DNA from 2 places in the Weizmannia sp. FSL K6-3076 genome. Region 2 is predicted to be linked to the other one. Evidence: riboswitches for the same ligand, from Rfam matches in the RefSeq annotation. Region 2 holds a riboswitch; the other holds the start of a gene.

Region 1 (15,268 bases), 2.8 Mb from region 2:
GAAACACCGGTAGGCGCAGTGACTGCAATCATCGGCGTCCCGTTCTTTCTCTATTTGGCACGAAAAGAAGGGGGCGGATTATAGTGGGAAACCTTTCAACCGGCAAACGGAAATTCAGCATGCTTTGCGCTGTCCTGCTTGTTTTGCTGGCCGTCCTCTTTTTTGCCAGCATCCGGACAGGCACAATGAATATTCCGTTCCCGCAAATATGGTCTGCCTTTTTCGGCAGTGATGTTGGCAACCAGCGGATGACCCTGTTTGAATTCCGTCTGCCCCGGATCGTGCTCGCGATGCTAATTGGCGCCGGAATTGCCGTTTCAGGCGGCATTCTCCAGAGCATTTCCAGAAACCCGCTTGCAGATCCCGGCATAATCGGCGTGAATGCAGGGGCAAGCTTTTCCGTAGTATTATATACATTCTTTTTTAAAGGCACGGCCTTTCTTTCCGGGGTAGTTTCTGTTTTTGTCATGCCGTTTTTTGCATTAACCGGCGCCTTTTTTTCGGCGGTCCTTGTCTATTTGCTTGCCAAAAAAGGCGGAAGCGTGGCGCCCGCTCGTCTTGTCCTGACAGGGATTGGTTTAAATGCGGCTTTTAATGCGGCAACAACAGTCCTGCAAATGAAAATGGACCCCCAGGATTTCACAAAAACGCTGACCTGGATATCTGGAAGCATTTGGGCGACAAACTGGGATTATGTCCTTGTCACTTTGGCCTGGATGGTTGTTCTGCTTCCATTTGCGGTATACAAAGCCCGTTACTTGAATATTATGCGCCTGGATGAGCCGGTAATCACAGGGCTCGGGGTGCCGCTTGAAAAAGAAAGGCTGAAACTTCTCGGGACCGCGGTCGGGCTGGCCGGGTGCTGTGTAGCGGTCGGGGGCGGCATTACGTTTCTCGGCCTGATCGCGCCCCACATTGCCCGCGGGATCATGGGGACAAAGCATGAATTTTCCCTGCCTTTAACGGCGCTGATTGGCGCAAACATTTTGCTGCTGGCCGATACAGTCGGGAGAGTCGTGATGCCTTCAATGGAACTGCCGGTCGGGATTGTCATTTCAATCCTCGGCGCACCGTATTTTATTTTTCTGTTGATGCGGACAGCATAATCGTAAGGCAACATGGAAGCCCCCTTATTCCATCCATTGGCAAAATTTGCACATGCCCGGGGTGGAAAGATATTTACAATTTTTAAATTTTTCGCTACGATAACAACAGTGATAAAAAAGGAAGGCTGATTTAATGATATTCGGGCTTGATCCATCCATGTTGGCACTGTTGGTCGGTTTTGGGTTTTGTGCAGCTTTTATTGATTCTGTTGTCGGCGGGGGCGGCCTGATTGCCCTGCCTGCCCTGCTGTTTACCGGGCTTTCGCCGTCTGCAGCGGTTGCCACCAACAAACTTGCGGGAACAATGGGATCATTTACAAGCACATTTGTATTTTATCGTTCCGGAAAACTGGATCTATCTTCCATTTATAAAATGTTTCCGCTCACGTTTTTCGGTTCGATGCTCGGCGCGTACACCGTCCATCTGATTGATCCGGATGTATTAAAACCATTGATGCTGATCATGCTTGCCGCAGTCGGCATCTATACGGTGACGAAGAAAGACTGGGGAAAAATCATGGCGTATAAAAAGTTATCCGCCAGCCGGCTGATTTTGTTTACAGCGCTCATTTTTCTGATCGGTTTTTACGACGGATTTCTCGGCCCGGGCACCGGTTCCTTTTTAATGTTTGCCTACCTCATGATCGGGTTTGACTTTTTAAAAGCAGCCGGGAACGCGAAGTTTTTAAATTTTGGCAGCAATATTTCGGCCCTCCTTATGTTTATCTTTTTAGGGCAGGTCCATTATGCCTATGGGATTCCGATGGGCCTCGGGCAAATCGCCGGTTCCATCATCGGCTCGCGGTTTGCGATTAAAAAGGGGAGCAGCTATGTGCGCGCCCTGTTCATTGCCGTCACATTTTTGCTGCTGGCGAAAAATACATATGATTATGTACATGCGTTTCTTTTCGGCTGACAAAGATGAAGGATCACGTTTTTGCCATGGTACAGAGGGATCAAAACCCGGGGGATGCTTTTTGCGCAGCTCGCCGGGATTTTTTATGGAGGTGTTTGAAATGAACAAGTCCTGGCTCATTGTTCTTGTTGGTGCTTTTTTCGAAGTCTTTTGGGTCATCGGGCTAAAGCATGCGGATAATTTGTTAGAATGGGCGGGCACGCTGGTTGCCATTACTGCAAGCTTTTACGCACTCATTGCGGCAAGCAAGGATTTGCCGGTCGGAACGGTGTATGCCGTTTTTGTCGGGCTCGGCACAGCCGGAACGGTTTTTTCCGGAATCGTATTTTTCGGCGAGCCGTTCAGTTTCATAAAAATTGTTTTGATTTTCATTCTGCTGGCGGGCATTATCGGCTTAAGGATTGCGGAAAATGAAAAAAGCAGCGGGGAGGCGGATTCTTGATGGCTTGGGCTTCTCTACTCATTGCAGGGTTATGTGAAATGCTCGGCGTGGCCGCCATGAATATGGTAAACCGCCGCCGCAATCTGCAGTCTGTGCTGCTCATGGTGCTTGCTTTCGGCGGAAGTTTTTTGTTTATGTCGTTTGCGATGCGGACATTGCCGATGGGCACGGCCTACGCCGTCTGGACAGGAATCGGTGCAGCAGGGGGCGCAATTGTCGGCATGTTATTTTTTGGAGAATCAAGAGACTGGCGGAGAATTGTTTTTATCACGATGATTTTAGGCGCAGCGGTCGGGCTGAAGCTGGTATCATGACCGCCACGCGGTGTTATGCATGTTTTCCTTTTAACGCCAAAATGAAAATGGTGCTGATAATCATCAGCGCACCGGCCCAGTCAAAAAAACCGAGCGGAACATGGAGCCACACCACAGTTAAAAATGCGGCGGAAAGCGGCTCTGCTGTGGCAAGTACGGTTGTTTCTGATGCACTTAAATATTTCAGCCCTTCCAAATAGCAAAGAAAGGCAACCAGCGTTCCAAATAAAATGACAAAAGTAATCCCCGGCACCGCGGCCGGAGAAAAGTTCCCAGCTGCATGCCACGGCGGATGAATGAAACTTAAGACCGCGCCCCCAATTAGCATCCCCCAGCCGACGGTTACGTCCGCACCCCATTGGTGAAGGAGCTTTATCGGCTGGAGTGTGTAAAAAGCAGCGGTAAAAGCCGTTAAAATACCCCAGAAAAGCGCTTTTCCCGAAATGGATAGCGTCGTAAAACTGCCGTGTGTGACAAGCAAAAATGTTCCGGCAACTGCAAGAAAGACGGCAAATAACGTACGCCGGCCAGGCATTCTCCTGAATCGGGCGGCCAGAAAACACGGCACAATGACACACTCGAGGCTTTGCAAAATGGTTGCTGTTGCTGCATTGCCGTACCGGATAGCGGCAAAATAGGTGTACTGGACGCCGAGCATGCCGAAAACCGCAAAAAAAATCAGATCTCTCCGTGAAGCCGGGTCTTTCCATACCCCTGTGACACGATTTCTTTCTCTTCCGTAACAAAATCCGAGCAAAAGCAGGCCGGATACAAGCAGCCGCATGACCGTGAGCCATTGCATATCCATTTGCAAATGCTGGAACAAATATTGCGCAATCGTACCGGATACACCCCATAGTACCGCGCCTGATAAAACAAGCGCGATTCCTTTCGCTCGTAGTGTATGCGCTTCTGTTGCAAGCTGCTGGACAACTTTTTCCAATCTATTCCCCATCTTTCTATTCTGTTTGGCTGTCTTGTGGAAATGGCGGTCCGCATCCGTGCCGGTTGCCCGGAAGATGCTTTCCATGCTGCTTGATTGTTTTTACCCGGCGCATCTTTCAAGGACCGATGCCGCGCTAGGCTTTACTGCTGTTTTACTTTCTCCCTGAATTTTTCCGGCATCATCACCATGATAACTTCCCCTGTTACGACCACTTTATCTTCCGCAAATACTTCTGTGTTGATCCGGTACTTTTTGGGATGGATCTCGGTAACGGTTCCTATTGCCTTAAGCGGCACACCAAGCGGGGTAGGGTGTTTATATTCCACTTTTAATGTGCCGGTTACAAACCGCGGCGGCTCTGTCCCGTCGCCAAGTTCGTTGCCGTTTTTCCGGAGCACATACAGCGATGCGGAACCGGCGCTATGGCAGTCAATCAGCGATGCTACGATCCCTCCGTAGGCAAACCCCGGGATCCCCCCCATATATTCAGGAAGCGGCGTATAAATCGTGATGGTTTTGTCCCCCAGCCAGCCCGTGCGAAAATGATGGCCTTTTTCATTCAGCCGCCCGCAGCCGTAACAAGTTGCAAATGAATCGGGATAGTAATCCTGAACTGCCTTTGTAACACTTTCCTCCATTTCCTCACCCCTTTTTTATTCTATTTAAAATTATAATACATTTTGCACGAAATTTTAACAGCTGTATTTTTAGAAAGTTTGGCCATATAAAAAGCACCGGCAAACAGATGTCCGGTGAAAATCTTTTTTTACTTATAAATTTTCCAGTTGCTGTTTTATTTTTTCCACTTCTCTCTGGCTCAGGCCAGTTTTTTCCACAATTAATTGAAGCTCCATACCCTCTTGCAACATTTTGATGGCAATTGGAATCGTTTGTAACATTTCTTTTCTCTCTTCTTCTCTTCCCTTCTCTACTCCTATTTCAATTCCTTCCTCTTTCCCCTTCTTATACCCGCGGTCAAAATAGGAATTCGGCAGCTTCAATACTTGCTCTGCCTCGTCATAACTCGGGTTCAAGGCTTTTCCCCTTCTATCTGCCTTTTGATCTTCATGATCTCGTCTTCACTCAAGCCGGATCCCTGGGCAATGACCTTCACATCCACTTGATTTTTTAGAAAATTGATAATCAATCGTTCTCTTTCTTTTTCTCTGCCTTCCTCTTTCCCCTTCTTATACCCGCGGTCAAAGTAAGAATTTGGCAAGTCCAGGACAACTTCTTTTCCATCCACACCAGGCAGCCTGACTTCCATCTTATGAATGCTCCAATTGTTGTTTTATTTTTTCCACTTCTCTCTGGCTCAGGCCAGTTTTTTCCACAATTAATTGAAGCTTCATACCCTCCTGCAACATTTTGATGGCAATTGGAATCGTTTGTAGCAATTCTTTTCTTTCTTCTTCCCTTCCTTCTTCTCTGCCTTCCTCTTTCCCCTTCTTATACCCGCGGTCAAAATAGGAATTCGGCAGCTTCAATACTTGCTCTGCTTCGTCTGGATCCAGCATTTTAATGTTTTCCATTACTTCCGCCTCCTCTTTTTCGTTCAATTTTAAATAATAATCAAAGAAACCGTGTAACAGCCTCATTTTTGCAGGGTCAAGTTCCATCCGGGCCAGCATCCGCAGAAACTCCAGTTTGACCTGCACCCGTTCTTTTTCTGTATACCCCATTTTGCTTAATAATGCCGCGGCAACAGGGTTGTTGCTCCGGATATAATTTCTCCAATTTTGTTTCATCAGATGAATGGATAAATAGTGAAAACGAAGAATTTCAATGTTGTGGAACGCAAAGGTGTACGTATCAGGGGTTTCTGTTTTCTCCTCGTAACTAAAAACGGCAATCGGCAATACCGGTTTCCGGTGCCGGAGACTGATCATCATGTAGTAACGAAACATGCGTTCAGGAAAAGGTTTCTCGTAATACGACTGCGGCTCTACATGGATGAGAATCACGGTATCTTTGCCTTTTACCTTCGTTTCGGCAAGGATGTCAACCCGTTTTTGCTCACCGCCCGGAAAGTCCGTAAACTGTTCCTGCGACAAAAACCGCACCCGGCGGTAGTCGAGATCCGCTGAAAGATCCGGGAAAAACGCCTCCATAAACTCCTGAAAAAAGTTTTGGATCAGCTCCTTAAAAAAACGATCATGCACGTGATAACCGGCATGTTTTTCCATTACAAGTTCCAAAGGCAGCACTCCTTTTCTTATTTTTCAGTTTTATTATAAAGGACAAACGTTCGTTTTTCAAGTGGTGGGCACACTATTTTTTCAAATTTCATCTGCCATGCCCTCAGAACAGGAGGGGCAGACGCAAAACCATCATTCTATCTGCATGCTAACTTTTTCCTTCCGGGAAGCCCTGATGTAAAATAGAGATACAAAATTCATCTTAACTGCTTTGCCATACAAATTTACCCTACGTTCACTCTATACAGCAGAACAGGAAGTGGTGAACATGTCTGCCATTTTATTCTGGTTTATTTTATGCGGCCTGCTGACGGGATTCGTCCTTTTCCGTAAGCGCCCTTTACCGCAAGCACACGGCACAGCCGGGCGGGAAAAGATATCCGTTATTATTCCGGCAAGAAATGAAGAAAACACCCTGCCTGCCCTGTTGGATTCTTTAAACAAGCAAACAACCAAACCCGGTGAAATCATTGTGGTGGACGACCATTCCGAAGACAAAACAAAAGAAACAGCAGAAAAATTCGGTGTCACCGTCGTTTCTGCGCCTGATCTTCCGGATGGATGGACCGGAAAAACGTGGGCCGTCTGGAACGGTTACGTGAAATCCACCGGGGATCTGCTTATCTTTCTCGATGCCGACATCCGCCTTGCTGAACACGCCATCAGCTCTCTTGTTACAGCACAAAAACAGCAGGGAGGCGCCATCTCTGTCGTTCCATACCATCTTACTGAAAAATTTTATGAGAAACTGGCAATGGTTCTGAACCTGCTCGGGATTTTCTCATTCACCTCGCCGTTTGAGCGCCTAAACCGACAAAAAGGGCTTTATGGTGCCTGTATTTGTGTATCAAGAGAAGATTATGACAAAATTGGCGGGCACGGGAATATCCGCGCTGAAATGCTGGACGACCTGAACTTAGGCGCCCGTTTTCAACAGGCTGGCATTCCGGTCACCAATTTTACCGGAAGCGGGCTCGTCTTCTTCCACATGTATCCCGGCGGTTTCAGCCATGAGCTGCAAGGATTTGCAAAAGGGGCGGTGTTAAGCACATCAGCCATTCATCCTTTTACAATTGCGGCTGTAGTTTTCTGGATTCTCGGTCTGCTCATATCCGAGCTCGGCTGCTTCTCCGGCATCCCTTACTTTGTTGCGGGGTATTTGCTGTATGCCGCCCAAATCTATTATTTTAACCGGCATACGGGAAACTTTGGCATCCTGCATCCTTTATTTCACTTTTTATCGATGATTTTTTTCCTGGTTGTCATCCTGTATTCCCTTTATCAGTCCCATTTTCGTAAAAAAGTGCTTTGGAAAGGCAGATACATTGATGTGGGAAGGGGGCAAAACAAATGACTTTTTTATTATCAGCACTTTGTTTTCTTTCCGGTTCGCTGATGTTTTCTTACTGGATCGGCTTGTTATTAAACGTCAATATTCGCAAAACCGGGGACGGAAACCCTGGTGCAGCAAACCTTTGGAAAAAAGCCGGTTACAAATTTGGGCTGCTTGGCATTGCGGGTGACTTCGGCAAAGGTTTTCTTCCAGTTTGGCTGATCATAAAATCGGGGGCGGTCCCATCGCACAAGGCGTTGATTCCCATTGCCCTGGCACCGATTGCCGGGCATGCCTTTTCCCCTTTTTTAAAGGGAAACGGTGGAAAAGGCCTTGCCGTAAGCTTCGGCGTATGGAGCGCATTGACCAAATTTCGCATATCCCTCACTTATGCCGTTATTCTTGCATGCTTTTATGTCCTAGCAAAGGTGGTGAAAAAAGGCAAAAAAACAACCAGCAGTGAAGACAGCCTGCAAACGACAACCGGATTCCTGCTGCTATCCCTCTTTCTCATTTTTCAAAAATATCCTCGTTTTCTCTTATGGATCTGGCTGGGCAACTTCATCATCCTGCTGTGGAAAAATAAAAAAGCGCTCATGCGTTTGAAAAAGGAAAAGCATTTCACCACGTAATTGGGGCTTGCTGAACGAATCCAATTCTGAGTTTGCACCCTATTTGTCCGTAAACGCTGTCTAAAAATATCTCGTTTGTATTGGCTTTTGAATGCAAGTTTTTCCCTAAATTGGTTGTAAACCCCTTGCATTTAAATTTTTGCCAAATCCGTCAGCATCCTTGCCAAATCTAGAAATTTTGCTTATTCAGCAAGCCCTAGTTGGCATGCAAAAAGCGGGAATCACTCCCGCTTTTTTGCTAGTGCCATCCATCAGATCTTTTTTTGCCGTTTTCTTTCCGAAAATATTTTTTCACCGTGCTGCAAACTGTGTTCTAGACAGATTACAGCTCATCAAATCCGTTCAAATCGCTCACTTTTGTATAAGAACGGGACTTTTGTTCAAAGAAATCCGTTTTGGTTGCATCGAAATTATCAGCATAGGCGCGAATCCATTTCATCGGATTTTCAACATGTTCCGGGTACAGCTCGCTTAATCCGATCATGCGCAGCATTTTATTGGCACGGTATTTAATAAAACCTGCCATTTCCTCAAGATCGATCCCTTCCACGTCCTGGAGCACGTATTCCGACCACTCGGTTTCCAAGTCAACGGACTCGCGGAACCGGGCATATACCCAATCGGAAAAGGCCGGCGTGTTCAATTCCGGATGTTCGGAAAGCACCGCGCGGATCAGTTCCGAAATAAAGCGCCCGTGTTCCAGCTCATCGCGGTTAATATAACTGATCATCGTCGATGTGCCGACCATTTTGTTCTGCCGCGCCAGATTATAAAAGAAAGCAAAACCGGAATAAAAGAACAACCCTTCCAGCAGTGTCGAATACACGAGCGTTTTCACAATATCTTCCACATCCGGCTGCTGGGCAAACGCATTGTATTGCTCCATCAGTTTTTTGTTTCGCTTTAGCAGCACCGGATCTTTCCGCCCGATTTCAAACGCTTCATTTTGTTTATCAAGGGACACGACGGACGATAAAATATAAGAATAACTCTCATTGTGGACAGCTTCCTGCTGGGCAATCACCGCCAAAATCGATTGGATGGACGGATCGGTCGCATACAGTGAAGCAAGCAAAATCGTCCTCGTTTGTGAAGAATCGAGCGTTGCCAGCAGGCTGATGATTTTCAAAAACGTTTCCTGCTCTTTTTCCGATAACAGCGGGAATTGTTTCACATCTGTTGACATATTCACTTCATCCGACTGCCAGTAATTCCCCAACAATCGTTTATACGTCTTATACCAGTGCGGATAAGCAAGATCATTCCAGTTTAAAATTCCGCTTGACTTTCCTCCGAATAAGGCAGTCGCTTTATTCGGGTGAACCGGATCCAACGTTTTCGCTTTTTCCAGCAAAGCGTTTGACATCTTCCAGCACTCCTTCTATCCATTTTTCCACTTCTTTTTCCTGGCTTCCCCTCGGAGACTGTTCAATTTTTAACGGTTCCCATGGGCTATTATAAAATTTTGCAAGTTTGCGGGCGGCCAGGCAGAATAAATCATCACCGCCAAATTGCGTTTCCCCCGTTCCAAACACAGCGACATTGGGAGGTTTCCAGCCAATTTCCAGAACAAAATCCTTCACTTCTTCAGGCGTGGCGCCCCGTTCCCATGTGAAAGTTCCGACCAGGATCAAATCATAGTCGCGCGGCGAAAACGGCGGGGAAATGCCGATTTCGTGCATGTCCACCGCCATCCCGCGCGCCCTGCACCAGGATGCCAGCAGTTCCGCCGTTTCTTTTGTATTGCCACTATAGGATAAGTACGCAATCAGCACTTTCAACTTTGGCACCACTCGCATTCTTCCACTTCATTGGAGGTCGAGCGCACATAATAGGTCGTTTTCAAGCCGGACTTCCAAGCTTGCAGATGGAGATCAAGCAACACTTGCGCGCGGATATTGTACGGCACATAAAAATTGAAAGAGATGCTCTGGTCAATATGTTTTTGCCTTGCCGCATTCTGCCGGACGGACCATCTTTGGTCAAGTTTATAAGCCGAACGGCGGTAAATGTTGTACGTCCGGTGGTCTAAATCAGGCGCTGTAACCGGAAATCTGTAATCCTTTTTTTCTTCCATATAATAAGGCTGGAAAACCGGGTCAATGCTTGCTGTCGAGCCGGCAATAATCGAAGTGGTCGCATTCGGTGCAACCGCCATTAAATATCCGTTCCGCAAGCCGTATTTTTTCACTTCTTCAGCAAGCGCCAACCAGCGTTCACTTGTGTAGCCTTTACCGGTAAAATAAGCGCCGGTGCTCCACTTGCTGCCTGGAAATGCCGGATAGCTGCCTTTTTCCCTGGCTAATTCCATGCTGCTTTTAATCGCATAGTAGGCAATGTTTTCGTACAGTTTATCCGCATATTCGACGGCTGCTTCCGTTTCCCATTCAATTCCCTCAAGTGCCAGCAAATGATGCCAGCCAAATGTGCCAAGCCCGACCGCACGGTACTTTTTGTTCGTGATTTGCACTTGTTTAATGGGCAACGTATTGACATCAATCACATGATCGAGCATGCGGACCTGGATGCGGATAAGCCGTTCGAGCACCCCGTCCGGGACAGCTTTCCCAAGATTGATGGAACTCAAGTTACAGACGACATAATCCCCGGAACGGTATTTCTTTACGATCACATTTTCTTCTTTGATCCATTCTTCAATCAGCTCAGTCGGGGACTGGTTCTGGGCAATTTCCGTGCATAAATTGGAGCAGTAAATGATCCCTTTGTGGCTGTTCGGGTTTTGCCGGTTCACTTCATCGCGGTAAAACATAAACGGCGCTCCTGTTTCAAGTTGCGATCTCATGATGCGCTTCATAATCTCGATCGCCGGAACTTTCCTTTTCGAACGGAGATCGGCATGGATGCACGCCTCATATTTTTCACGCCAGCTCCCTTTTCCCTTCTCTTCATCGTAAAAATCTTCAAGAGCAAACCCCATGACTTCTTTTACTTCATGCGGATCAAAAACATACCAGTCCCCGCGCTTTTCCACCTGTTCCATAAAATAATCTGGGATGCACACGCCTGTATAAATATCGCGGGCACGGAGCCGGTCATCGCCGTTATTTAACTTCAAATCGAGAAAATCTTCAATGTCGCGGTGCCACACATCGAGGTAGACGGTAATGGCGCCTTTTCTTGTCCCGAGCTGGTCAACGCTCACTGCCGTGTTGTTCAGTTGTTTGATCCACGGCACCACACCACTCGACATGCCCGGGAAACCTTTAATCGCGCTTCCCCGTCCACGGATTTTTCCCATATACACACCGATCCCGCCGCCGTTTTTCGAAAGCTGGGCGATGTCGGTGTTACTGTCATAGATTGATTGCAGGCTGTCCGCCACTGTATCAATGAAACAACTCGAGAGCTGGCCATGCGTTTTGCCCGCATTCGCGAGCGTCGGGGTTGCGACCGTCATGTACAGATTGCTGAGTGCCCAGTACGCTTCCTTCACATGTTCCATCCGGGTTTCCTGCTGTTCATCCTGCATCAGGTACATCGCAATCACCATCCAGCGCTCTTGCGGCAGTTCATAGACATGCTTTTCAAAATCACTTGCCAGATAACGGGTTACGAGCGTATAGAGGCCGGGATACGTAAAAAGCAAATCCTTCTCCGGGTCGATTAGGCGGCCGAGCGTTTCTATTTCCTGCTTTGTATATTTGTCAAGCAGTTTTGGAGAATAAATGCCTTTTTCTACCAGCTGCCTGATCAAATCATAGAAAGACCCGTACTTGAGGGTTGGATCATAATGCCGGTTTTTGGCGGCTTCGGCATAAAGCTTATGTAAGTAAATTCTCGCTGCAAAGAATGTCCAGGCCGCACCTGCTTCATCGATATTTTCAAGGGCATGTTTAATAAGTAGATCTGTTTTTTCCACCAAAGAGGCATCCTGGTCCCATAACTTTAAAATCTTTTCCTTATAAGCGCCGGTTTCAATCTCCAGGCCTGCAGACATTTGATCAATGAGCTGCAAAATCATTTCTTTTGATTCCAGTTGAATAGATATCACGTTTTCTCCTCCCTTTTTTGAACGCAAAAAAACCGTTCATTTCAGGGGGATGAACGGCAAAAACGGCAGAAAAACAGCATCCGTGATCATCTGTTTTACCGTTTCCCGTTCCCGCACCCCGAAGAATAGAAACTTCAAGTATTGGCAGGTCTCCTGGCTTGTGTTTCATTCTAATGAAGCCCTTCCCATACCGCCGCCAAAAAAAGCAGCCGGTACAGTGGTTTGCTCTTTCGTCCACACTGACAGTTGCGGGGGCAGCTCCGGTTTCCCACCGGATTCCCTTTTCAGGCATCTCAAAGCCACCAATACTCGCATACTATATTTAGTATTTTTTTGTTTTAGAATTTCTATATGTTGTTATCCTACCATATTCGACAAAAGATATCAATCCTCAGTTACGTTGAATATGTTTCAAGTTTGTCCGTAAAAAGATGCCGAATACGGAGCAGCCTTCTTCGCCTTTTTCCTTAAGGAATGGATTTTCACAGTCCGTTATCCATTTTAGACGATTGAGGGAGCAGGTACAATACATCGGTTTGACTTTACCCATTAAATTTCTCCCCCACACATGACATTGCAAAAAACCAGAAGCACAATGGCAAAAATTTTAAGCGTTTCCTTCTCATAGGGGCGCTCTTCGTAAAGCACTGGTGAAAATGTGGGCTGCTGCCTTCACATAGAACCCGGCTACGTTAAGGGAGCATGGAAAAACGAAGGTCTTTCTTCACATAGAGCCCGGCTATGTTAAGAAAGCGTGGAAAAATGAAGGGCTTTCTTAACATAGAGCCCATCTACGTTAAGGAAGAACGGAAAAATGAAGATCTTCCTTCACATAGGGCGCGGCTATGTTAAGGAAGCTTGAAAAAACGGAGGTCTTCCTTTACATAGAGGGCGGCTACGTTAAGGAAACACGGAAAATTGACGGCCTTCCTTTACATAGAGTGCGGCTACGTTAAGAAAGCTTGAAAAAATGACGGCCTTCCTTCACATAGAGCCCGGCTACGTTAAGAAAGCTTGCAAAATTGACGGCCTTCCTTCACATAGAACCCGGCTATGTTAAGGAAGCTTGCAAAATTGACGGCCTTCCTTCACGTAGAACCGGCTACGTTAAGAAAGCATGCAAAAACGACGGCCTTCCTTCACATAGAACCCGGCTACGTTAAGAAAGCATGCAAAAACGACGGCCTTCCTTCACATAGAGCCCAGCTACGTTAAGGAAGCACGAAATAACGAAGATCTTCCTGTTAAGGAAGCTTGAAAAAAACGGAGGCCTTCCTTCACATAGAACCTGTCTACGTTATAGAGGCAATCCCGATTAGCCCGTTATTCCCGCCCCTTTCAAGCAGCAGTTGCAAAAATGAAAAAGTTGATCCAACAACCGCGACCTTTCTGGGCTGATTCGTATACGTCTTTCAGGTTGCAAAAAAAGAAAAGGTTGGGACCAACAACTGGCCTCAACCTTATCCTTTTTTAATTCGTCTTCACTGCTTGAACTTGATAGCCTGTTTTTTCAACGATTTCTTTCAATTCATCTGCCGAAACCTTTGCCTCGTCAAAATCCACTTTTGCTTTGCTGGCGTTGAAAAGTACTTTCACATTTTCCACACCTTCCACTTTGTCCAGCGCGCCTTCTATTTTTTTCATACAAGACGGACAGGTTAACGTTTCTAATTGCATCACGGCTTTTTTCATTCCGTTTCCCTCCTTTTGTTTTTATTTTACATGCCGCACTGGTTTCCGTAATTGATCTCCATCAAGTTGGCCGATTTTGCTGATCTTGAACTTCTGCCGTCCGCCCTTTGGTGCAAATCCGATCAACCGCATTGCATTTAGAATAACAGCTAAAACGCTTCCTTCATGGACAAACATCCCGGCTGCAAGGTCTACTTGTCCCCGAAGAACACCAACAAGCAAAAATACGACGACCGAAAGTGCAATTGCTATATTCTGTTTCATATTCCGCATCGTTTTTTTCGACAGGGCAAAGGCATGGGCATATTGGGAAAGCTTGTCTGCCATCAAAACGATATCAGCCGTTTCGATAGAGATATCCGTTCCGCCTTTCCCCATGGCAAGCCCGATATCTGCCGTTGCAATCGCAGGGGCATCATTCATGCCGTCTCCTGCCATCGCCACAACAGCTCCTTCCTCTTTCAGTTTCTTCACATAGTCCACTTTTTCATCCGGAAGCAGCTCTGCATGAAAGGCATCAATACCCAATTGGTTGGCGACGGCTCGGGCGGTATGGCGGTTATCGCCTGTTAACATGACGATCCTTTTGATCCCGGCAGCGCGCATGTCCTCCAAGGCAGCCCGGGCATCTTCACGGATTTGGTCGGCGATGGACAGAATGGCTTCCAACTTTCCATTGACCGCAATAAAAATAGCAGTATTCCCCATTTTTTCACGATCGGTTGCGTAACTGCCCGCTGATGGAGAAATGGTGATGCCTTGTGCTTCCATCAATTTGCGGTTCCCCACAGTAATGGCTATGCCATCAATGGTTGCCGTCATGCCTTTCCCTTTTATCGCTTCACCTTCCTGCAAGTGATACCGGTTAAACGGGATGCCCCTTGCTTCTGCTTCTTTCACAATCGTTTGGCCGAGCGGGTGTTCAGAAACGGTTTCCGCCTTGGCCACAAGCCCGAGCACTTCCTCTTCGCGCCTTGTGCCAAGCAGGTGCAAATCCGTGACTTCCGACTTCCCTTTTGTCAGCGTGCCGGTTTTATCAAATACGAGCGTATCCACTTTTGACAGTTTTTCCATCACATCCCCGCCTTTGATCAGCGCACCGTGTTTCGCGCCGTTTCCAATTCCCGCTACGTTTGACACGGGAGCGCCAATCACGAGCGCACCTGGGCAGGCAATGACCAGGAAGGTAATCGCTTTGTGAAAATCACGGGTAAAAACAAACACGGCGAGTGCAAGGATGACAATCGCCGGTGTGTAATAGTTTGCAAACCGGTCGAGGAAACGTTCGGTTTTCGATTTTGCATCCTGTGCTTCTTCCACCAGTTCAATCATCTTTGCAAAGGTTGTGTCATTCCCGATCTTTTCAGCGATCATTTCGATATAGCCGGTATCTAAAATCGAGCCGCTAAAAACAGGATCGTTTTCTTTTTTCATGACGGGTGCCGGTTCCCCGGTAACCGCTGATTCATCCACGAATGCCCGGCCGTTTGTAATGATCCCGTCAACCGGAATTTTGCCGCCCGGGAGGACAACCAGCTTGTTCCCTGCCCGGACGCGATCTGCGGCCGTTTTTTTTCGGGTTCCGTCTTCTTGAAGCAAGATCGCTTCCTGCGGGGCCATATCTGCCAATTGCTTTAAAGACGAACGGGTTTTCTTTAATGTCCTGGCTTCTAAATA
Region 2 (15,268 bases):
TCTAAAACCGGAAGCAGCCATCGCGGTAGCAGTTCCCGTAGGATTGTTAGGTGCATATTTATACCAATTCCGCTTTTTTATCAATACTTTTTTAGGCAAAATAACTGATAGGGCTGTAGAAAAATTGGATGATGGTGCAATTACTCGCAGTATTGTTCTTTATCCTACCATCGCGTCCTTTATCCTGTTCGTTCCGTTGGTCTTTATCGCATTATATTTTGGTGCCCCTGTTATCGCCGATGTTATTAAAACACTGGAAGGAACTGTAGTATTTCATATCCTTGAAGTCATTGGAGGCGGTTTAGCTGCAATTGGTATTGCAACAACTATCTATGTCATCGGGCGTCGGGAGTACATTGTCTTCTTCTTGTTAGCCTTTTTCATGAGTGTTATTTTTGCAAGTTTAAAAATCACAATGGTAACATATGCAATCCTGGGTGCATTAATTGCCGCGATGTTTGTGCTTGTTAAAAGTGGCTCGAATAATAGAACGGCTTCAACAAATGCAAATGATACAAGTGGTTTTGATGACGACGATGATGACTTCTAACAGGCTAAAAGAAAGGAGAATTTAAAATGCAGGATACAGGGAATAATTTACCGAAACAATCAGGTTCAAATCTGGAACCTGAACAAATTACAAATAAAGATGTATCAAAATCCTATTTAAGATGGCATTTTGCGAATGAAATCCCGCACTCTTTTGACCGTTATCTCGCAGCTTCATTATTATGGGCTATGATGCCAATACTGCGTAAATTATATAAAGATGATGAAGCTTTACGTGCAGCATATAAGAGGCAGCTGTTGTTCTTTAACACTCAGTTAACCTGGGGCGGAGGTATCATTACCGGTTTAATGTCTTCAATGGAACAAGAGCGTGCACGAGAAGAGTATAACCGTGAAGAAATAAAAATGACCGACGATTTAATGTACAATACGAAGGCTGGGTTAATGGGAGCTTTAGCAGGTATTGGTGATTCCATTGACTCAGGTACGATTCAATATATTTTTATTGCAATTGCCATTCCTTGGGCTCAACACGGTAGCGCCTTTGGTGCACTTTTCCCGTTTATTTGCTTTGCTACCTACCAAGTATTGATTGGTTTGTTTTTCGCACGCCAAGGGTTTACGAGAGGTCGTAATGCGACTACATTGATGCAAAGTTCAGGGATTCAAAATATCATTGACTTGCTTTCAATCTTAGGTTTGTTCATGATGGGTATTCTGGCCGGAAACTATGTAAAAGTTTCATCGTCTCTGAAGTTTGAGTTATCCGGGCGCGAGTTTAATATACAAGAAACATTAAACTCTATTCTGCCTGGAATGTTGCCTCTGGCAGTAGTATTAGGAGTATATTGGTACTATACGAAGAAGGGGTTGAAAGTTACCCAGGCATTAATCTGGCTAACCGTCATATTGGGTGTTCTTGCAGCTGTTAGAATTTTATAATAAAAATTATTGCAAAGGGGATAGGATGAATGGGCGTTGTAAATCTGGCTCGTGTAGATGAACGGTTAATCCATGGACAAGTAATGATGACTTTATCGAAACGCAACGGTGTTAACTCCATATTCGTGGTGGATGATGTTGTAGCAAAAGATAAGTTTATGAAAGACCTCTATAAGAGTGCGGGCAGTCGTACAGGACAAAAAACAATTGTAATGACTCTGGATAAATGTAAGTATTATTGGGATGAATATCGTTTTAAGGAATACAGTTGTATACTAATTGCAAAAACCATTGATGTAATGTATGAGTTAGTAAAACATGGGGTTCCGATGAAAGAATTAAATATCGGCGGCATTGCTCAAAAGGATCCTGAGAAAGACTTGCTAGTCACCAAATCTGTTTATTTAAATAAAGAAAATGCACTGAAATTAAAAGAATTAAACGAAAAATATGGTGTTGAAAATATCTATTTTCAAGCAACGCCCTCAGCATCCCGTACCAGCTTGAAAGAGGTATTAAGTAAATTTAAACTATAAAATTTGTTAGTAAGGAATGATATGGATGAACCGACAAGAGCTCTTACAGGATTGGTATGTTCGCTATCGTTTGATTTTTAATAAGCGTTATACAATAAAACAGAAAGATCGTTTCTTGAAAAGCCTATCTGCTGATATCCTTCCATTTCGTAAGGATATTAAACTTGTTACATTTAAATTAAATGAGAAAGATAAAAACGAATACAGGAATCTTTATGTGGGCAATGTAAAAAAAGCGGATACCATTTTCTGTACTTATTATGATACGCCAGCAGTTCGGTTCAGTCCATATCATTTTTTCGATGTAGAAAACAGTAAGAAAAGTATAACAAAAACGATTTTATTTTCTTCCATTTTATATCTTATTGTTGGACTGCTATTTACTTTGTTTGTAGCCATTCCTATATTTCAAGCAAAAGAGTTGGGAAGAATTTGGTTCGTATTATGTATTCTGTTTTACATCCTATATTTTTATTTCTTGAATAAAATAACACGGGGTTGGCCTAGGAAAAATAATTTAATACAAAACACTTCTTCCATATTATTACTTTTGAATTGTATCGCCTCTTTCCGTTCAGAACGGCTGGCGTTTGCTTTTGTGGATGCTGGTTGTACAAACAATGCAGGATTGGAAAAATTAATGCATGACAGTAATGCGAAAATTTTCATGCTAGATAGCGTTGGTTCTGAAAAACCACTCTATCTAGTAAATCCAAAATCCGAGCAATACAGTGTAATAAAGCAGGGAGGGCAAGACGATTCACTAGTTTTAAAGAATGAACGCCTGGTTTATATCATTAGTGGAGATAAAAAGGATAACCAATTCGTATTATCACGAAATGATATTAAGAAAAAGAAATTGAATGAAAGTAATATGAATAATGCGTTTGCCTTTTTAGAGCGAGTCGCAAGGAGGAAACTTAAATGATTGGGATAATTGTCGCTACCCATGGGAAATTGAGTGATGGTTTAGTGGACGCTGCCGAACTTATAATAGGTGGTACAGACAATATTGTAACCTTGAATTTGTTTCAAGGAGACAATGTTCAAGATTTAAATAAACAAGTACTTGAAGCAATTAATAAAGTTGATCAAAATAATGGAGTGATTATTTTTACAGACCTTTTTGGCGCAAGCCCTTATAATCAGGCTACCTTAGCCGTTCATTCACTCCCTGTTGAAAAGCAAGAAAAAATATTTGTTATTACCGGTGTTAATTTACCGGTGTTAATTGAAGCGATCAATCAGAGAATGATGGGCACTCCTATTCATGAGGCAGTGAATTCTATTTTAAATGAAGGCCAGCAGAGTATGGTGGTATGGCCATCAGAAAAAGATCCTCTTGATGAAGAGAATGAAGACTTTTAAGGCAATGGAATATAGTTGATCAGACAGCTTAACTTTCTCTTAAGAAATGGATATTCTTCCCTTTGGTAAGGCTGATTGGAACAAGTTCCAGTGAGGAGGAGCTGGAAATAAGTCTGTACTGTAAAAAATAAATTAAGAGTAATTCTGGGTTCTCTTAATAGAAATAAAGGGTGTGAGCGTTTTGAAAAAAGGGAATATATTAAGCGCTTTAGAAAAAAATGGGATTATTGCTGTTTTACGGACTAATACTGTTGAGCGTGCGATCGCAATTACAGATGCTTTGATTGAAGGCGGGATCAAAAATATTGAATTAACATTTACGGTCCCTAACGCGGATATCGCAATAAGAAAAATCACAGAGAAATATAAAGATCGACGTGATATATTGATAGGGGCTGGCACTGTTCTTGATTCCACCACTGCCCAAATCGCACATCTTTCTGGAGCAGAATTTATCGTTTCGCCAACTTTCGATAAGGGAACTGCCTTGCTATGTAATCTTTATCAAATTCCTTATATCCCTGGGTGTATGACTGTTAATGAAATGAAAGAAGCAATGCAGGCAGGTGCGGAAATAATTAAATTGTTTCCAAGTAACATTGTTGGCCCGGCTTTTGTGAAAAATGTTAAAGCACCTTTGCCACAACTGGAAATTATGCCCTCGGGCGGCATAAACCTGGATAATATGGGGGATTGGATAAAGGCAGGATGCAGAATGATTGGCGTTGGCGGAAGCTTGTTGAAGCCTGCGGAAAACAATGATTTTGCGGGAGTTACCAAGATGGCCAAGGCTTTTGTGCGGGAATATCAATTACAGACTGAAGAACTGAGTAATCAGTACGTATAATTTTGATAAGTATACAGGACAGCACCTCCTTTGATGGATACTCAGGAGGTGCTAATGTTTATTGTGCAATTCAATGGAAGCTTAAAAGACTCGCAGTATAAGACAATTAAGGCAATATATAAATGAAAGCGTATAATCTTAAAAGCATTACTAATCTTCAAGTGATTCACTATATTTCTTTACATTTTCTTGCCGTCATTTTGTTGCCAACTTTAGCCATCCCCATCACAACAACCAAACAAGGCTGCCTGCATGAAACAGGCAGCCTTGGGCTAAATACGATCTATTCGTGCTTTTTCTTTTGTAATCAGTTTGATTAAAATCGGCCCTAAGATCAAATAAAAGAAGAAGTTTCCCGCGGCATGGTAGCTGTCAAACAACAGCCCGCCGAGGTAGTATGTCCAAAATGCAAACGGCCCGCCGATAAACAAATAATTTAATGAAACCATAAAGCCGAATAGGAAGCCGGTAAAAGCTGCATACAGACATAACACGAGATGCGGGATTTTTTTGTATAACTCTTTCTTGCCGAGCAGGCCGGAAAGCACCGCGATACTCCCCCACGCAAGAAATTGCATGATCGCAAACAACCCCATGCCAAGAAACATGTCGGAACCGAAAACGATTAAAAACGCAAGCGCCAAACCGAAGCGGATGCCGAAAACAAACGAACTGCAAATGATGATCACCGTGCATGGCTGGACATTCGGGATCGACGCCATCAAAATCCGTCCGGCCACGCTCAGTGCGGCTAGCATGGCAAGAAGCGCCATTCTCCTTGTCAGCCGTGAAGCGTTCTTCGCTGACTTCTTTTTTTCAAGCGGCTGATTCCCCATATTATGCACTCCTATTTAGAATAGAACCAGACAACCTGATCGCCGGCTTTTAATTTATACGTCCCTGCGGAAACGTTTGGCTCTTTTCCGTTTACTTTATATTTCCAGCCGCTCATGCCGCCTTGATCCCCTTCATACTGGCCGTCAATGCCTTTTACATAGGCCGTTGCACCGGATCCGGAATAATCGACGCTTACACCTTCAGAAGCGGCAGCTGTTTTTAAAACGGAAAATGCTGTGTCTCCGCTTTTATAACTGTATTTGCCGCCGAAAACTGGCCCTTTATAGCCCTTTACCGTTAAAGAAACCGTTTCGGCCTTTGCTTTAGATGAGGCTCCCGTGTTGTCGGAAGCACGGCTGTCATCGGAACCGGACGAAGAAGCCCCGGCTGTCGTTTTTGTTGATGTACTGGATGTGACCGCCATTTTTGTATTTGTGGCAGGTGTTTCATCCGTTTTGCTGTCTGTCGAAGCTTTAGCCTCAGTATTTTTGGAACGAGCGGCTGAATCTTTCACGTTGCTTCCGGATCCGCCCGTATTGCTTTTTTCATCCGTTTTGTTGCTGGCGGCGTCCGTTTTCTTTCCGGATGTATTTTCTTTTGCTGCCGTACTCTTTTCCTTTGCTGCAGTGTTTGCAACTTGTGTTGTTTCTGAATAGGTTTTAACGGTTTTCGATTCAAAATGGAAACCGTCGATCAAAAACCAGGCGCCGAATGCAATCAATAAAACGGCAATACTATCAATGATCATGCTTTTATATTTCATTCCTGCTCATACCCCCAGAAATTTTTTACGGATGATTAGCAGGATGACGCCTGCACCCGCAGATAGGGAACCGACCCAGCCGTGCACAGGAGAAATACCCGTTGTTTTGGTAATAACGACTTTTTTCGGCTCTTGCTGCACATCTTCTGCAGGGGCTGCCTGGGCAGTTGCAGCTGCAGGTTTGTCCTCTTTTTTTGCATTTGAAACTTTTTCTGCTTTTGCCGGCGTTTGATTTTTGGCTGCGGCCGGCTTTTCCACCGTGTTGGTTTTTGTGATGGTGTTGTTATTGGTAATCGTATGATCTTTCGTAATCGTATTCGTTTTGGTGACGACTTCTTTCGTATGCTTTTCAACCACTTTTGCAGCGGCAGCAGCCGGGCTTTGGCTGGTGGTTTTGCCAGCCCCATTATTATTTGGAGAATTGTCGCTACCTTTACTCCCGGTATTGCTACTGCCCGAATCCTTGTCCCCGGCACCCGAATCAGTTGCGCCCGTATTGCCGGAATTGGAGCTGCTTACATTCCGGAAGTTATACAGGGTATCTCCTTTGAGAAAAAGGTCATAGGCGACAAGGGCCTCAAAAACTTCCTCTGTTGCAAAATCATTTATTACTTTATCACTAGGCAACCATTTAAACCCATTGTCGATTTTAAAGTTGTTTAATAGAAAAGAAACAGGGTTGACATGGTTTTTAGTAAATTTGTTTGATGTCGGATCGATACCGATGGATGATAAACCGATAATGGCTTGGGCAGTGGATGAAGAATTGACTCCATCAAGACTTGTAGAAATGCCCGAATTATAATCATAGCCCCCGTTTGATTTTTGGGCTTTCATGAGAAACTTTTTTCCATCACGAATGGCTTTTTTTACAGAAGGGTCATGGTAATATTTTTGATACATGCCCAAGGCGGTGAGTACCATGCCGGTTGAGTCTACATCCGGAGGGGTCTGCCCGGAAGTGTCCCAGCTCCAACCTCCTCCAACCGTTGCTGCGCCATCATTTATTTTCACTTCGAGATTGACTAACTTAGCCGCGATTTTTGCGGGTGCATTTTCTGCGTTACTTGGAATTGTGTAGTCATCTGTACTTAAAGCGATTAAATCAAAAGCATAAACCGTTGCTGTTGGTTTATCTGCCGGCGAAGTGTACACTTCTTTCACCAGGTTCCTGCCATTAAATTGAGCCGGGTCACCGCCCATTGCTTTAATGGCAATAATCGCTTTATCTAAATCTCCGCGGCTTACATTCGATGATTGGAGTTTATGAGAAATCGTTTTTGTGTAATCTGTTATTTCCTCTTTCTGTAGCAGACCTTTCTTTGCCAAAGCCGCCACGACCAAATCGGAATCCAGTTCAGATTTCTTAAAGAAATCCGGACTTTTTTGGAAATAACCGGCTGTATCCTGAATGCTTTCTGTTACCGAACCAGCTGCAAAACTGTGGATTGGAACTGCAAATGCCAAAACAAAAACAATTCCCAGAAAGAGTCTTCTTGCACTTTTTCCCACCATTACCGCTCTCCTTTCATAAAAAACCCCTTGTATAAAAGAGGTATACAAGGGCAAAAATTTTTCGCCTATACCTCGTAGGCTTCAAATAAACCGACAGCTTGGGAGAAAGATCTGACTTAGGAAAATTTTTTTCATCACAGTGGCGGGACCGTACAGGAATTTCACCTGTTTCCATCGCCCAAGCCCGTATTTAGATGTCAGTAATTAATTATAGAACAACCCCTGGCAGTTGGAAAGGACAATTTCTGCCCAGCTCTGAGGAGTAAAAATTTTTCGTGATAATTTAACTATTCCCCCCCCAAAAATGCGGCTAAATATGTAATAATTTAAATAATTAGAGCTTGCTGGACGAATATTTTGGTATGGCTTAGTGACAAGTCGAATACAAGCTAAAATTTGATTCGTTCAGCAAGCCCTAATTAAACTTGGCTGTTTTGAGGGGGTTTTTATTTTGGTTACTAGAAAAGAAAAAAGAAATCGTGAAAAAGAAGCAAATTATTTTTTCGAGTTCCTTAAAATTCAGAAGCATTTTTTCAAAGACCTGATGAATAACCTAAAAAAGGTAGCAGACCACCGACATCAAAGCTATATCACTTATGGTCCAGAGGTCCTTTTATTTACGATGATGTTGAAAAATATGACCGGCCTAAAATCCATGAGAAACATGAGTGAGCGTTTTAATAAAGAAGAATGTATTAAAAATGTAGGGAAGGTGTTAGGCTTAGATTCTCTTGAAGAACTTCCACATTATGATACAATTAACGACTTTTTATCTGGCTTAGATGTAAATGAATTAGAAAAAATTAGAACGTATATGATTAAAGAATTATTGAAAAAAAGGTCTCTCGAGTCTTATCGAATTGAAGGAAAGTACTGGGGTGTCATCATTGATGGAACTGGATTACACACCTTTCATGAGAAACATTGTAAACACTGCCTGAGACGGGCATATACAAATAAAGAAACAGGAGAAACGAACGTACTTTATATGCACCATGTACTTGAAGCCAAGCTTGTCGTGGGGGATATGGTCTTCAGTATTGCCTCCGAATTTATCGAAAATGAATCAGAAAATGTTTCTAAGCAAGATTGTGAATTAAAAGCCTTCGACAGGCTGGCAAAGAAAATAAAAAAAATATTTAAAAGACTACCGATTTGTATCTTGGGAGATAGTCTCTATGCATGTGAAACGGTATTTAATCTGTGCAGGGCGCACAAATGGAAATATATATGCAGATTTAAGGAAGGGAGAATTAAAAGTATCTCGACGGAGTTTAGGGCAATAAAAGAGCTGGAACAAAGTAAGGATCAGAATTCATTAGTTTGGGTGAATGATATTGCCTACAAAGACAGAACGGTCAATCTGATGGAGGCCACAATGAAAACAGAGGATGGGAAATCGAAAGAGTATGTATTTATAACGGATATTAAAATCACGAAAAAGAACGTGGAACGACTCATCGCTGCAGGAAGAAGCCGCTGGAAGATTGAAAATCAAGGATTTAACGAACAAAAAAATAATCGTTACAATATAGAACATGCCAATAGCCAAAACTACACAGCCATGAAAAATCATTATTTATTAGTTCAAATAACAGATATTATTAGACAGCTGTTTGAAAAAGGTTCGTCAATCTTAAAAGCACTCAAAAAAACGGCAAAAGAAAAATCCTCAAATCTGTTGGAATCGTTTCGGACACGCATTTTAACAGACGAGGATTTCACCCATTTAAGTAAGCCAATACAAGTAAGGTTTACTTAATGGTTATATTATAGCAAAGGATGTGATGTAAAAAAAGGTTTTTTTGAAGTTATCCACAATTTTAAAAAAGAAATTTGCAAATTCGGCTCTTTTTGACTTTGAAAGCAGAAAAAATAGATGGAAAAATTTTCTAAATGTGGATAAGTCATTTTATCATAAAACATCTAAAAATTGATGAATTTACTCTTCAGAACTGATTTCTGCCACTGTTTCATTGACAAACAAGCGGTGCTGTGCTAAAAAATAAGATGTTAGCACTCTGGTGTTAGGAGTGCTAAAGGGACATTGCCATCATCTATACATATAAAGGAGAGATCGAAGTGGCGGTAAAGGAATTTAAAGCAGAATCCAAACGGCTTCTCGACATGATGATCCACTCGATTTACACGCAAAAAGAAATTTTCTTGCGTGAGCTGATATCCAACGCCAGCGACGCGATTGATAAAATTTATTACAAAGCTTTGACAGATGAAAATTTAACATTTGATAAAGACAGCTACTACATTAAAATTACCCCGGATAAAGAAAACCGGACGCTGACTGTTTCTGATACCGGGATCGGCATGACGGAGACGGAACTGGAAGAAAACCTCGGCACGATCGCGCAAAGCGGTTCGCTCGCTTTTAAACATGACAATGAAATGAAAGACGGGTATGATCTTATCGGCCAGTTCGGCGTCGGCTTCTACTCGGCGTTCATGGTGGCAGATGAAATTACCGTCATTTCCAAGGCTGCGGGGAGCGATCAGGCTTATAAATGGCAGTCGAAAGGTGCGGAAGGCTATACGATTGAGCCGTGCGAAAAAAACGGCAACGGTACGGATATTATATTGAAGCTGAAAGAAAACACAGAGGATGAAGACTACGATCAGTATTTGGAAGAGTACCGGCTGCGGGCCATTGTGAAAAAATATTCCGATTTTATCCGCTACCCGATTAAAATGGATGTAACGGAAAGGCGCCTGAAAGAGGGCAGCGATGATGAATACGAAGAGGTCAAAGAAGAACAAACGCTCAACAGCATGGTCCCGATCTGGCGCAAAAACAAGAGTGAGCTGACAGATGAAGATTATGAGCAATTTTATATGGAAAAGCATTACGGCTTTGACAAACCGGTCAAGCATATTCACATCAAAGTTGACGGCACCGTGCGTTACAATGCAATTCTTTACATTCCGGAAAAAATTCCGTTCGATTATTATACGCCGGAATATGAAAAAGGGCTGGAACTGTATGCGAATGGCGTTCTGATTATGGAAAAATGCCCGGATCTTTTACCGGATTATTTCAGTTTTGTCAAAGGGATGGTCGACTCCGAAGACCTGTCTCTGAACATTTCGCGGGAAATGCTCCAGCACGACCGTCAGCTAAAACTGATTGCGAAAAATATCAAAAACAAAATCAAGCGTGAACTAGCTAACCTTTTAAAAGAAAACCGTGAGCAGTACGAAGCATTTTTCAAATCATTCGGGCGTCAGTTGAAATTCGGGGTATACAATGAATTTGGCGCGCACAAAGAAGATTTGCAGGATCTCCTGATGTTTTATTCTTCAAAAGAGAAAAAGCTTGTTACGCTTGATGAATACGTAAGCCGCATGCCGGAAGACCAAAAATACATTTATTACGCAACCGGTGAGTCGATTGACCGGATTGAAAAATTGCCGCAGACGGAACTTGTGCTTGATAAAGGATACGAAATCCTTTATTTTACGGAAGACATCGATGAATTTGCGATCAAGATGCTCATGAATTATAAGGAAAAAGAATTCAGGTCCGTATCAAGCGGCGACCTCGGTTTTGAAACGGAAGACAAAAAAGAAACCGATGCCGAGGAAAAAGAAAACAAAGAGCTCTTTGCATTTATGAAAGAGACACTGGACGGAAAAGTGAAAAATGTCCGTGCCTCGCACCGCTTAAAATCGCATCCGGTCTGCTTCACCACGGACGGCGAAGTGTCAATTGAAATGGAAAAGGTGCTGAGCGCCATGCCGAACGGGCAAAATGTGAAAGCCGATAAAGTGCTCGAAATTAACATCCATCATGATGTATTTAACGCATTAAAAGAGGCGTTCGCCCATGACAAGGACAAATGCAAGCTTTATACAAACCTGTTGTATAACCAGGCGCGGCTGATTGAAGGGCTCGAGATTGAAGACCCGGTTGCATTTTCAAATGATATTTGCAAAATGATGGCATAAGGAAGCCCGCATATTGCAAAAAAGCCACGGGACATCCAGCAAATCTACGGCCCCCGCGACGGCCGGCATGGTTGCTGTGCCCGTGCCGGTGAGCACCGGGACATTTGCAAACCGTATGGCTGGAACATTTCATGAATAGCAGTAGTTTATATGACGAAGAAGGCTCCATCTGAAAGCAAGATGGGGTCTTTTTGTATTTTTTATAAAAAAGGGTTGCCCGAATGGGAAAGGTGATGTATATTTATAACATATTATTTATAAATATTAACTTTGGCGCACACGAACAATACAAGGGGGCCATCCAATGAAGGAACAGCTTAGACACCATTTGAGTCAAATCGAGTCCAAGCTCTGGGAAATGAGCGACTACTTATATCATCATCCCGAACTTGGCGACCAGGAATACCAGTCTATGAAATTACTCACGGACTTCCTTGCGTCACACGGCTTTTCAGTGGAAAAAGGAATTGTCGGCAGGCCGACCGCTTTTAAAGCAGTTTATGACAGCGGAAAAACAGGGCCGGCAGTTGCCTTTTTATGCGAATATGATGCGCTTCCGGGTGTCGGCCACGGCTGCGGCCACAATATGATCGGAACGATGAGCGCGGGTGCGGGTGTGCTTTTAAGCAAAATGGTTGACGAAACCGGCGGCCGCGTGGTGGTGCTCGGGACACCTGCAGAAGAAACGAACGGTGCGAAAGTTGCGATGGCGGAACAGGGTATTTTCGATGGGATCGATGCCGCGATGATTGTCCACCCGGCCGATGAGTCGTATGAAAGCGGTGAGTCGCTTGCCATGGATGCGATCCAGTTTGACTTTCGTGGGAAATCAGCCCATGCGGCATCGAACCCGGAAGACGGCATTAACGCACTCGACGCAGTGATCCAGCTGTTTAACGGCGTGAATGCACTCCGCCAGCATGTCACCTCCGATGTCCGTATCCACGGCATTATCAAAGAAGGTGGCATTGCCGCAAACATTGTCCCTGATAAGGCGGTGGCCCAGTTTTATGTCCGCGCCAAGGCCCGTGCGGTTTTAAACGAAGTGGTTGAAAAGGTGAAAAGAATCGCACAGGGAGCTGCAATGATGACCGGTGCCACCGTGCAAATCTCCAATTACGAACTAAGCTATGACAATATGATCACAAACGAGACATTGTCGAAAAGGTTCACGGAAAACCTTTTACAAACAAAAGTGAAAAAAGTCAATCCGCCAAAAACCTCATACGGATCCATTGATATGGGCAATGTCAGCCATGTCGTGCCGGCGATCCACCCGTATATCGGCCTAGATGCCCCGGGGCTTGTCGCGCATACAAAAGCATTTGCCGATATGACGGTTACGGACAATGCACATCAGATCTTATCGAGCGGCGCGCTGGCTTTGGCTATGACCGGGTTTGACCTTCTCACAAACCAGGAACTTTTGGAAAAAGTAAAAAGCGAGTTTGCGGAAAACGTTAAAAAAATACCGGTAAACAGCTAAAAAATGACATTTATTTTTTAAAATAGGGATCTTTTCAAACATTGCACAACGTGTTAAAATACATTTTGTTGAATAAAGATACTTACCAAGACTGATATATTCATAGGGGGAAACATTGTGAAAAAGATCGTGTTAGGCATCGCAATTGTATTTTCAATGGTGATTGCGGCAGCTTGCGGCCAAACAAACAGCAGCAAAAGTAATACGAAAAAAGAAAAAACGCTCGTCATGGGCACTTCAGCCGACTTTGCCCCGTTTGAAACAAGAGACACAGCAGGAAATGTGGTCGGATTTGACGCGGATCTCGCCAAGTATATTGCAAAAGAACTGGGATACAAACTTGAAATTAAAGATATGAAATTTGACGGACTGATCGGGGCGCTGCAATCGCACCGTGTTGACATGGTCCTTTCCGGGATGTCCGCAACGAAAGAACGTGCCAAAAACGTTGACTTCTCCACCCCGTACCATCATTCAGGGGAAATGTTTGTTACGCTAAAAGGTTCCCCCGTCAAGACACTGGATGACTTGAAAGGCAAAACCGTCGGCGTCCAGCTCGGCACCATTCAGGAAGAGGGCGCGGACAAGCTGAAAGGAAAGTACAATTTTACGGTCAAAAAGCTGGACAACTCCACAAACTTAATTGAAGAATTGCTTTCAAAACGGATTCAAGTAGCCTATCTTGATAAATCAGTCGCAGAAGGCTATATCAAGAAGCAAAACCTGGTTGGCTTTGACGACCCGACCTCGAGCTCACCAGGTATGGCTGTTGCTTTGCCAAAAGGCAGCAAATTGACGGCGAAAGTCAACAAAGTGCTGGCAAAAGCGGAAAAGAACGGGAAACTGGACGAGCTGAGAAAGAAATGGAAACTTGACAAACAGTAATGCATGCAGGCGCCTTGCTGAGCAGGGCGCTGTTTTTTCAAAACAAACAAAGTGAGGTGTAAGGCATGAATTTGGATTTCAGCCAAATTGTGCCTTATATTCCTTTTATTTTAAAAGGAATATGGGTAACTTTAAAATTTGTATTTTTTGCGATCCTTTTCGGGTTTGTGCTCGGCACGATTTTTGCCCTTTTTAAAATTTCTCATATTAAAACATTGAAATGGATAGGCGATATTTATACATCAATTTTCCGGGGCACGCCGCTCATTGTGCAGCTGATGCTCATTTATTTTGCCATTCCACAGCTGACCGGTTACGATATCCAGCCGTTTCCGTCCGCTATTCTCGCATTCGGCTTAAACTCTGCGGCATATGTATCGGAGATCATTCGGGCCGGGATCCAGGCGGTGGACAAAGGCCAGACCGAAGCTGCTCAGGCGCTCGGCGTACCGTATTATTTAATGATGAAAGACTTGATTTTACCGCAGGCGATGAAAAATATTTTGCCGGCGTTGATGAATGAATTTGTTTCTCTGACAAAAGAGTCCGCCCTTGTATCGACCATCGGTTATCTCGATTTGATGCGCCGTGCCCAGGTTGTCGGCGCGCAAACGTATCACAATTTTGAACCGCTGCTGTTTGTCGCTGCGATTTACTGGGTGCTTGTCTTTATCCTCACCATGCTTGGCAAACAAGTAGAAAGGAAGATGAAATACAGTGATTAAAGTCGAACATCTCCATAAGCAGTTCGGGCATAATGAAGTTTTAAAAGACATTTCAACAGAGGTCGGAAAAGGGGAAGTCGTCGTTGTCATCGGCCCGTCCGGATCCGGAAAATCGACCTTTTTACGCTGCCTGAATTTCCTGGAGGAGCCGACAAAAGGGCGGATTTGGATTGACGGGGAAGAAATCACCGATAAGAAAACGAATGTGATGAAAGTCCGTTCAGAAATCGGCATGGTGTTCCAGCACTTTCATCTTTTTCCGCATAAAAGGGTCCTGGACAATTTGACTTACGCGCCGATGAAAGTAAAAAAGATGAACCGCCAAACCGCCGAAGAAAAAGCCCGGGAATTGTTGAGAAAAGTCGGCCTGACCGAAAAAGAAGAGGCATATCCGGACAGCCTTTCCGGCGGGCAGAAGCAGCGTGTCGCGATTGCGCGCGCGCTGGCAATGGAACCGAAACTGATGCTGTTTGACGAACCGACATCCGCGCTTGATCCGGAGATGGTCAAAGAAGTGCTGAACGTCATGAAAGATCTTGCCCAAACCGGCATGACAATGGTTATCGTCACACACGAAATGGGCTTTGCCCGCGAAGTGGCTGACCGCGTCCTGTTTCTTGACGGCGGCAAAATTTTGGAAGACAGCACACCGGATGAATTCTTTTCGCGCCCGAAAACAACCCGGGCACAGGATTTTTTGGACAAAGTGTTGTAAAAAAGCAGCTGCACAAGGCAGCTGCTTTTTTACATGGGAATGCCGGCCTGTTAATGAAATCCTTTTGGAAGCCCAAAGAGACATTTTCACCGTTCCCGCTTCCGTCCTCCCGCTACCCCAGACGAAACAGCCGGCCTTTACGTTAAGAAACCGGTGGGAAACTGGGGGCCTATCTCCGC

The links. A riboswitch is a leader RNA that binds a small molecule or an ion and turns the genes downstream of it on or off. The one in region 2 is predicted to bind cobalamin.
Region 1: another riboswitch for cobalamin. It lies ahead of NSS95_RS01005 (ribonucleoside-diphosphate reductase subunit alpha); the one in region 2 lies ahead of NSS95_RS14400 (prenyltransferase/squalene oxidase repeat-containing protein).

Annotation. Positions count from the first base shown of each region.
Region 1 is NZ_JBBOWU010000001.1:195,619-210,886, reverse strand. It holds gene NSS95_RS01075 (FecCD family ABC transporter permease) at 1-84, shown strand, start outside; gene NSS95_RS01070 (FecCD family ABC transporter permease) at 84-1,106, shown strand; gene NSS95_RS01065 (TSUP family transporter) at 1,240-2,022, shown strand; gene NSS95_RS01060 (DMT family transporter) at 2,123-2,464, shown strand; gene NSS95_RS01055 (DMT family transporter) at 2,464-2,778, shown strand; gene NSS95_RS01050 (DMT family transporter) at 2,792-3,733, opposite strand; gene NSS95_RS01045 (PaaI family thioesterase) at 3,865-4,362, opposite strand; gene NSS95_RS01040 (hypothetical protein) at 4,495-4,758, opposite strand; gene NSS95_RS01035 (hypothetical protein) at 4,755-4,991, opposite strand; gene NSS95_RS01030 (Rpn family recombination-promoting nuclease/putative transposase) at 4,993-5,922, opposite strand; gene NSS95_RS01025 (glycosyltransferase) at 6,191-7,276, shown strand; gene NSS95_RS01020 (glycerol-3-phosphate acyltransferase) at 7,273-7,887, shown strand; gene NSS95_RS01015 (ribonucleotide-diphosphate reductase subunit beta) at 8,210-9,253, opposite strand; gene NSS95_RS01010 (flavodoxin) at 9,198-9,680, opposite strand; gene NSS95_RS01005 (ribonucleoside-diphosphate reductase subunit alpha) at 9,665-11,899, opposite strand; gene NSS95_RS01000 (hypothetical protein) at 11,850-12,068, opposite strand; cobalamin riboswitch at 12,026-12,221, opposite strand; gene NSS95_RS00995 (heavy-metal-associated domain-containing protein) at 13,370-13,591, opposite strand; gene NSS95_RS00990 (heavy metal translocating P-type ATPase) at 13,613-15,268, opposite strand, start outside.
Region 2 is NZ_JBBOWU010000001.1:3,035,939-3,051,206, reverse strand. It holds gene NSS95_RS14440 (PTS mannose/fructose/sorbose/N-acetylgalactosamine transporter subunit IIC) at 1-550, shown strand, start outside; gene NSS95_RS14435 (PTS system mannose/fructose/sorbose family transporter subunit IID) at 577-1,452, shown strand; gene NSS95_RS14430 (PTS system mannose/fructose/N-acetylgalactosamine-transporter subunit IIB) at 1,482-1,988, shown strand; gene NSS95_RS14425 (hypothetical protein) at 2,014-2,916, shown strand; gene NSS95_RS14420 (PTS sugar transporter subunit IIA) at 2,913-3,356, shown strand; gene NSS95_RS14415 (bifunctional 2-keto-4-hydroxyglutarate aldolase/2-keto-3-deoxy-6-phosphogluconate aldolase) at 3,538-4,203, shown strand; gene NSS95_RS14410 (ECF transporter S component) at 4,476-5,039, opposite strand; gene NSS95_RS14405 (DUF4430 domain-containing protein) at 5,051-5,803, opposite strand; gene NSS95_RS14400 (prenyltransferase/squalene oxidase repeat-containing protein) at 5,810-7,318, opposite strand; adenosylcobalamin (AdoCbl) riboswitch at 7,371-7,518, opposite strand; gene NSS95_RS14395 (transposase family protein) at 7,770-9,080, shown strand; gene htpG (molecular chaperone HtpG) at 9,401-11,278, shown strand; gene NSS95_RS14385 (M20 family metallopeptidase) at 11,583-12,764, shown strand; gene NSS95_RS14380 (transporter substrate-binding domain-containing protein) at 12,882-13,649, shown strand; gene NSS95_RS14375 (amino acid ABC transporter permease) at 13,715-14,374, shown strand; gene NSS95_RS14370 (amino acid ABC transporter ATP-binding protein) at 14,367-15,089, shown strand.